2 regions of the Shigella sp. SIG3 genome follow, and region 1 is predicted to be linked to the other one. Evidence: riboswitches for the same ligand, from Rfam matches in the RefSeq annotation. Region 1 holds a riboswitch; the other holds the start of a gene.
What was found. A riboswitch is a leader RNA that binds a small molecule or an ion and turns the genes downstream of it on or off. The one in region 1 is predicted to bind thiamine pyrophosphate.
Positions count from the first base shown of each region.

Region 2: it holds a riboswitch for thiamine pyrophosphate, as region 1 does, so the genes downstream of both, thiM (hydroxyethylthiazole kinase) here and thiC (phosphomethylpyrimidine synthase ThiC) in region 1, are expected to answer to the same signal.

Region 1 is NZ_JBQZXE010000027.1:20,719-24,934, reverse strand. Features, by position in the region: gene hemE (uroporphyrinogen decarboxylase) at 1-68, opposite strand, end outside; gene nudC (NAD(+) diphosphatase) at 108-881, opposite strand; gene rsd (sigma D regulator) at 976-1,452, shown strand; TPP riboswitch at 1,505-1,605, shown strand; gene thiC (phosphomethylpyrimidine synthase ThiC) at 1,686-3,581, shown strand; gene thiE (thiamine phosphate synthase) at 3,581-4,216, shown strand; gene thiF (thiazole biosynthesis adenylyltransferase ThiF) at 4,209-4,216, shown strand, end outside.
Region 2 is NZ_JBQZXE010000059.1:9,981-14,196, reverse strand. Features, by position in the region: partial or broken gene ACUU1I_RS12175 (putative fimbrial-like adhesin protein) at 1-694, shown strand, start outside; gene rcnB (Ni(II)/Co(II) efflux transporter accessory subunit RcnB) at 776-1,114, opposite strand; gene rcnA (nickel/cobalt efflux protein RcnA) at 1,333-2,175, opposite strand; gene rcnR (Ni(II)/Co(II)-binding transcriptional repressor RcnR) at 2,296-2,568, shown strand; TPP riboswitch at 2,660-2,756, shown strand; gene thiM (hydroxyethylthiazole kinase) at 2,791-3,579, shown strand; gene thiD (bifunctional hydroxymethylpyrimidine kinase/phosphomethylpyrimidine kinase) at 3,576-4,216, shown strand, end outside.

The DNA of each region.
Region 1 (4,216 bases):
ACTGGAGTGACATCAACGGGCTGGCGCAGCAGCGCCCGCAGATAACGATCGTTTTTAAGTTCGGTCATTTTGGCTGTTCCTTAGTGCGTCAGGCGGTCAGTGTATCATCACTCATACTCTGCCCGACACATCGCCACAGTATCTTCTATCAGACGGCGCGCTACGGTGCCGGGCGGCGGGAGTAACGGCAAATCGTCATAGCGATACCAGTTCGCCTCGAGCAATTCTTTCGGGTCGATCACGATGTCGCCGCTGTCATATTCCGCCATAAACGCGGTCATTAAAGACTGAGGAAACGGCCACGGCTGAGAAGTCACGTAACGCAAGTTTTTAACTTTAATTCCGCTCTCTTCCATCACTTCCCGCGCGACTGCCTGCTCGAGGGTTTCGCCCACTTCGACGAATCCGGCAAGTACTGTATGGACACCGTTACGATGGCGGGTATGCTGGGCGAGGAGGATCGAATCATCGCGACGGATGGCAACAATAATGCAGGGGGCGATTTGCGGGTAGTAACGCTCACGGCAATGGCTGCACAGCATCGCCCATTCGGTTTTGCTCGGATACATTTCATGCCCGCAGTAACCACAGTATTTATGCGATCGGTAAAACTCCGCCAGTTGCACGCCACGTCCGGCCAGTTGAAACAGCCCAACATCGAGATCAATGACCTGACGTACCGACCCCATATCGTGACGCCGCTGCTGTTGTATTAACCAAACAGGTTCCCCCTGCCATTCGCCGATTTGTAGTGCGCGCTGACCCACAAGATCGAAATTTGCCGCTTCGCCATATGGCAATTCTCCCTTCGGCAACCATAATTTTTGTTCATGGCTGACGACCCACCAGCCGTGATCTAATTTTTCAATTATACGATCCATAGCTCTTGCACTACCTTTGCATCACTGGCATGTTTAACATGGTTTTTACATTTCTCACTGAGCAGTTTTTGAATACAAACTTGCGGAGTCAATCATGCTTAACCAGCTCGATAACCTGACGGAGCGCGTCAGAGGAAGTAACAAACTGGTTGATCGCTGGCTACATGTACGTAAGCATCTGCTCGTGGCTTACTACAATCTGGTTGGCATTAAGCCTGGCAAAGAATCGTACATGAGGCTAAACGAAAAAGCCCTTGATGATTTTTGTCAGAGCCTGGTCGATTACTTGTCTGCCGGACATTTCAGTATTTATGAGCGCATTCTTCATAAGCTGGAAGGCAACGGGCAACTCGCGCGCGCCGCGAAGATTTGGCCGCAACTCGAAGCCAATACCCAACAGATTATGGATTACTACGATTCCAGCCTGGAAACCGCCATCGATCATGATAATTACCTTGAGTTTCAACAGGTTTTATCTGACATCGGCGAGGCGCTGGAAGCGCGCTTTGTGCTGGAAGATAAGCTGATTCTGCTGGTGCTTGACGCCGCCCGCGTCAAACATCCTGCTTGAGTTCTGCGCTGTTAACGCGTAATTTACATTCAACGCCCCGTTTGTGGGGGCTAATTTCTTGTCGGAGTGCCTTAACTGGCTGAGACCGTTTATTCGGGATCCGCGGAACCTGATCAGGCTAATACCTGCGAAGGGAACAAGAGTTAATCTGCTATCGCATCGCCTTTGCGGCGATCGTCTCTTGCTTCATCCGTCGTCTGACAAGCCACGTCCTTAACTTTTTGGAATGAGCTATGTCTGCAACAAAACTGACCCGCCGCGAACAACGCGCCCGGGCCCAACATTTTATCGACACCCTGGAAGGCACCGCCTTTCCCAACTCAAAACGCATTTATATCACTGGCACACACCCCGGCGTGCGCGTGCCGATGCGTGAGATCCAGCTTAGCCCGACGCTAATTGGCGGTAGCAAAGAACAGCCGCAGTACGAAGAAAACGAAGCGATTCCGGTCTACGACACCTCCGGCCCGTATGGTGATCCGCAGATCGCCATTAACGTGCAGCAAGGGCTGGCAAAACTACGCCAGCCGTGGATCGATGCGCGCGCCGATACCGAAGAACTTACCGTGCGCAGTTCCGATTACACCAGAACGCGGCTGGCAGATGATGGTCTCGACGAGCTACGTTTTAGCGGCTTATTAACGCCAAAACGCGCCAAAACAGGACGCCGTGTCACCCAACTGCACTACGCCCGCCAGGGCATCATCACGCCGGAAATGGAATTCATCGCCATCCGCGAGAATATGGGCCGCGAGCGCATCCGTAGCGAGGTTTTACGCCACCAGCATCCGGGAATGAGCTTTGGCGCACATCTGCCGGAAAATATCACTGCGGAATTTGTCCGTGATGAAGTTGCTGCCGGACGTGCGATTATCCCGGCCAACATTAATCATCCGGAATCGGAGCCGATGATTATTGGCCGTAACTTCCTGGTAAAAGTTAACGCCAATATCGGCAACTCGGCGGTCACCTCTTCCATCGAAGAAGAAGTGGAAAAGCTGGTATGGTCCACGCGCTGGGGAGCGGATACGGTGATGGATCTCTCCACCGGTCGCTATATTCACGAAACCCGCGAGTGGATTTTGCGTAACAGTCCGGTGCCGATCGGTACAGTGCCGATCTACCAGGCGCTGGAGAAGGTTAACGGGATCGCCGAAGATCTTACCTGGGAAGCGTTCCGCGACACGCTGCTGGAACAGGCCGAGCAAGGTGTGGATTACTTCACTATCCATGCGGGCGTACTGCTGCGCTATGTGCCGATGACCGCGAAACGCCTGACCGGTATCGTCTCTCGCGGCGGTTCGATTATGGCGAAATGGTGCCTCTCCCATCATCAGGAAAATTTCCTCTATCAACACTTCCGCGAAATTTGTGAAATCTGTGCCGCTTATGACGTTTCGCTGTCGCTGGGCGACGGTCTGCGCCCCGGTTCTATTCAGGACGCCAACGATGAAGCGCAGTTTGCCGAATTGCATACGCTGGGCGAACTGACCAAAATCGCCTGGGAATATGACGTACAGGTGATGATTGAAGGCCCAGGCCATGTGCCGATGCAGATGATCCACCGCAATATGACCGAGGAGTTAGAGCACTGCCACGAAGCGCCGTTTTACACTCTGGGGCCGCTAACTACCGATATTGCACCGGGCTATGACCACTTCACGTCGGGGATTGGTGCGGCGATGATTGGCTGGTTTGGCTGCGCGATGCTCTGTTACGTAACGCCAAAAGAGCATCTGGGTCTGCCCAATAAAGAAGATGTTAAGCAGGGGCTTATCACTTATAAGATTGCCGCCCACGCTGCTGACCTGGCAAAAGGGCATCCGGGCGCGCAAATTCGCGATAACGCCATGTCGAAAGCCCGCTTCGAATTTCGCTGGGAAGACCAGTTTAATCTGGCCCTCGACCCGTTTACCGCCCGCGCTTATCACGATGAAACCCTGCCCCAAGAGTCCGGCAAAGTCGCCCATTTTTGCTCCATGTGTGGGCCAAAATTCTGCTCGATGAAAATCAGCCAGGAAGTACGCGATTACGCCGCCGCGCAAACCATTGAAGTGGGAATGGCGGATATGTCGGAGAACTTCCGTGCCAGAGGCGGAGAAATCTACCTGCATAAGGAGGAAGCGTGATGTATCAGCCTGATTTTCCTCCTGTACCTTTTCGTTTAGGACTGTACCCGGTGGTGGACAGCGTACAGTGGATCGAACGTCTGTTGGATGCAGGCGTACGTACTCTCCAGCTACGCATCAAAGATCGGCGCGATGAAGAGGTGGAAGCCGATGTCGTGGCGGCAATTGCGCTGGGCCGCCGCTATAACGCGCGATTGTTTATCAACGATTACTGGCGGCTCGCGATCAAGCATCAGGCGTATGGCGTCCATTTGGGGCAGGAAGATTTGCAAGCCACCGATCTCAATGCCATCCGCGCGGCAGGCCTGCGGCTGGGCGTTTCGACACATGACGATATGGAAATCGACGTCGCGCTGGCAGCACGCCCCTCTTATATCGCGCTGGGACATGTGTTCCCGACGCAAACCAAACAGATGCCTTCTGCACCGCAGGGGCTGGAACAGTTGGCACGGCATGTTGAGCGCCTGGCGGATTATCCCACCGTGGCGATTGGCGGTATCAGTCTGGCACGCGCGCCTGCGGTGATAGCAACGGGTGTCGGCAGTATCGCCGTCGTCAGCGCCATTACTCAAGCCGCAGACTGGCGTTTGGCAACGGCACAGTTGCTGGAAATTGCAGGAGTTGGCGATGAATGA
Region 2 (4,216 bases), on a different contig from region 1:
CGGCCAGTAATGCAAAAGTGAATATTTCTGCGGGGGGCGGTGGTTCAGTGATGATTAATGGTGTTGCGACATTATCCAGTGCTTCATCATCGACACGCGGGAGTGCCGCAGTACAATTTCTACTGTGTTTATTAGGTGGCAAGTCATGGGATGCATGTGTAAATAGCTACAGAAATGCATTGGCACAAAATGCAGGTGTCTATTCCTTCAATCTGACATTGTCATACAACCCGATAACCACAACCTGCAAACAGGACGATTTATTAATTACTTTAGACAGTATTCCCGTTTCACAATTACCAGCCACAGGTAACAAAGCAACAATAAATAGTAAAAAAAGGGATATTATTCTGCGTTGTAAAAATTTATTAGGTCAACAAAATCAAACATCACGGAAAATGCAGGTGTATTTATCAAGTTCTGACTTGTTAACCAACAGCGACACAATACTGAAAGGTGCGGAAGATAATGCGTAGGATTTATTCTTGAAAGTAATGGTTCGCCAGTCACACTTTTAAATATCACTAACAGCAGTAAAGGATACACAAATTTAAAAGAAATTGCGGCAAAGTCAAAACTTACAGATACAACGGTTTCAATTCCGATAACAGCCAGTTACTACGTCTACGATACAAACAAAGTTAAATCTGGCGCACTGGAGGCAACCGCATTAATCAACGTGAAATACGACTAATAACAAGCAAGACGAGCAAGTGGCTAATAATAAAAAATAACAAGGTGTCTGCATTTCCCCCTCATGATGAGGGGGCTTTTTTTAGCGATGATAAAAAATCTCACCGTCGTAGGCTTTAATGATTTTACCGTCGGTGTCGCTGATCAACACGTACGCGCCACCCATATAGGTCCAGTGCGTCCCGGCATCAGGCGCGGGCAGGTTACGTAACTGCCACTGCTTAATGTTGTACTCATCGGTGCGGTACATCTCTGGGACGGTATCACCTGGTTTGAAATGCTTAAAGTCAGCAATGAAACTACTTAACTCATACTTAGAAATTCCCGAGGTATTGGTCGAACCCGCGGTGGCTGGTGCGGCCCAGGCGGCACTGGTAACCAGCAAAAGCACACCCAGCAACATCTTATTTTTAATGGTCATAAACTCTCCACTTTGGGGATCTGTAATATCAGTCGCATATCTTTCCTGCCATACAATATAACTGACAAGCGATATTTTGTTAGTGATCCCATGATTTCGTAAAAAGTGTAAATGAAAGGATGCCCTAAAAGCATCCTTAGCGAGCAGAGAGTCAGCGGAAATAGCTGATTTAAGAATCATCCTGGGCTGAAGATAACATGCAAGCCTAAAGGATTGAGTTATCGCATTATGCCCATGAAGCCATGTACGCCCATATACACACCGACTAAGCCAATCAACAGACTGGAAAAATAGGGGGCGCGTTTAGCGAGAGTGTTAAATCCGCTCCAGCGTTTTGCGACCTGCTGAACGCTGATTGCTGCGCCAACGCCTACGGTGACAAGCGTTAACGCCAGGCCAATGCTGAAACTGACGACCAGTGTTGCGCCCAGTGTCAGGGCTTTCAACTGAATGCATATCAACAGCACGGTAATTGCTGCCGGGCAGGGGATAAGGCCACCGGTTAAGCCAAATAACAAAATTTGCCAGTTGATGACCTCTCTACCATCAAAGCGTCGTTTAATGTCATTGGCATGGGCTCGTGCATGGGCATCCTGATACTCGCCATGTTCGTGATGGTGATGATGTCCTTGGTCGTGGTGATGTTCGTGGTCTTGATGATGTTCGTGATGATGGTGATGATGCTCATAATCATGCCCGTGCATATTCTCCAGCCAGTTGCGTTCGCCGCGCCAGGTACGCCAGAACATCCAGAACACGGTGCCAATAATGATCACTGCGGAAATCAGCTGGAGCCACGGTTCTGCTGATTGAGCAGTAAAGCGCTTACTGATCACCATCCCGCCAAAGGCAATCAACCAGACCACCGCGGTATGCGAAATGGTTGCTGCCAGTCCGAGCATCACCGCCTGTTTAATGGTGCCTTTGATGGCGATGATAAACGCCGCCATCATCGTTTTTGAGTGCCCTGGTTCCAGGCCATGAAGCGCACCAAGTAAGATGGCGCTGGGGATGAAGAACCAGGCGTTTCCTTGCTGAAGAAGAGTTGTAAATTCGGTCATGATAATAATTCTTAGTATTAATTCGGCAATCTGATTCTACTCCCCCCCAGTACCTGATACTACCCCCCAGTAGATTAATAGTGCTATGATTTTTCATATTCTTGTTAACCAGGTGTTGCCATGTCTCATACAATCCGTGATAAACAGAAACTGAAAGCGCGTGCCAGTAAGATTCAGGGCCAGGTCGTGGCGCTCAAGAAAATGCTCGACGAGCCGCACGAATGCGCTGCAGTTTTACAACAGATTGCTGCTATCCGTGGAGCGGTAAACGGTCTGATGCGGGAAGTGATTAAAGGTCATCTGACGGAACACATCGTTCACCAGGGGGATGAGCTAAAACGTGAAGAAGATCTGGATGTCGTTCTGAAGGTGCTGGATTCATATATCAAATAATTTATTAACGCGATTGTAAAACTGCCGTTTTTCCTCGTTTACAACGGGTGCGCTGGACATTACCATCCTCCTCTGCGATTTATCATCGCAACCAAACGACTCGGGGTGCCCTTCTGCGTGAAGGCTGAGAAATACCCGTATCACCTGATCTGGATAATGCCAGCGTAGGGAAGTCACGGACCACCAGGTCATTGCTTCTTCACGTTATGGCAGGAGCAAACTATGCAAGTCGACCTGCTGAGTTCAGCGCAATCTGCGCACGCGTTACACCTTTTTCACCAACATTCCCCTCTTGTGCACTGCATGACCAATGATGTGGTGCAAACCTTTACCGCCAATACCTTGCTGGCGCTCGGTGCATCGCCAGCGATGGTTATCGAAACCGAAGAGGCCAGTCAGTTTGCGGCTATCGCCAGTGCCTTGTTGATTAACGTTGGCACACTGACGCAGCCACGCGCACAGGCGATGCGTGCTGCCGTTGAGCAAGCAAAAAGCTCTCAAACACGCTGGACGCTTGATCCAGTAGCGGTTGGTGCGCTCGATTATCGCCGCCATTTTTGTCATGAACTTTTATCTTTTAAACCGGCAGCGATACGTGGTAATGCTTCGGAAATCATGGCATTAGCTGGCATTGCTAATGGCGGACGGGGAGTGGATACCACTGACGCCGCAGCTAACGCGATACCCGCTGCACAAACACTGGCACGGGAAACTGGCGCAATCGTCGTGGTCACTGGCGAGGTGGATTATGTTACCGATGGACATCGTATCATTGGTATTCACGGTGGCGATCCGTTAATGACCAAAGTGGTAGGAACTGGCTGTGCATTATCGGCGGTTGTCGCTGCCTGCTGTGCGTTACCAGGCGATACGCTGGAAAATGTCGCATCTGCCTGTCACTGGATGAAACAAGCCGGAGAACGCGCAGTCGCCAGAAGCGAGGGGCCAGGCAGTTTTGTTCCACATTTCCTTGATGCGCTCTGGCAATTGACGCAGGAGGTGCAGGCATGAAACGAATTAACGCTCTGACGATTGCCGGTACTGATCCGAGTGGTGGTGCGGGGATTCAGGCCGATCTTAAAACCTTCTCGGCACTTGGCGCTTATGGTTGCTCAGTTATTACTGCACTGGTGGCGCAAAATACCCGTGGCGTACAGTCGGTGTATCGCATTGAGCCTGATTTTGTCGCCGCCCAGCTCGATTCGGTGTTCAGCGATGTGCGAATCGATACCACTAAAATCGGTATGTTGGCGGAAACCGATATTGTTGAAGCGGTGGCAGAACGGTTGCAACGTTATCAGATCCAAAACGTGGTACTCGACACCGTTATGCTGGCAAAAAGCGGCGACCCGCTGCTTTCACCTTCGGCGGTTGCTACGCTGCGCAGTCGATTATTGCCACAGGTTTCATTAATAACGCCAAACTTGCCCGAAGCTGCCGCCTTGCTCGACGCGCCACACGCGCGCACCGAACAGGAAATGCTGGAACAAGGGCGATCGCTGTTGGCGATGGGCTGTGGCGCAGTGCTAATGAAAGGTGGTCATCTGGATGATGAGCAAAGCCCGGACTGGCTGTTTACCCGCGAGGGTGAACAACGGTTTACCGCACCGCGCATTATGACCAAAAACACCCACGGCACTGGTTGTAC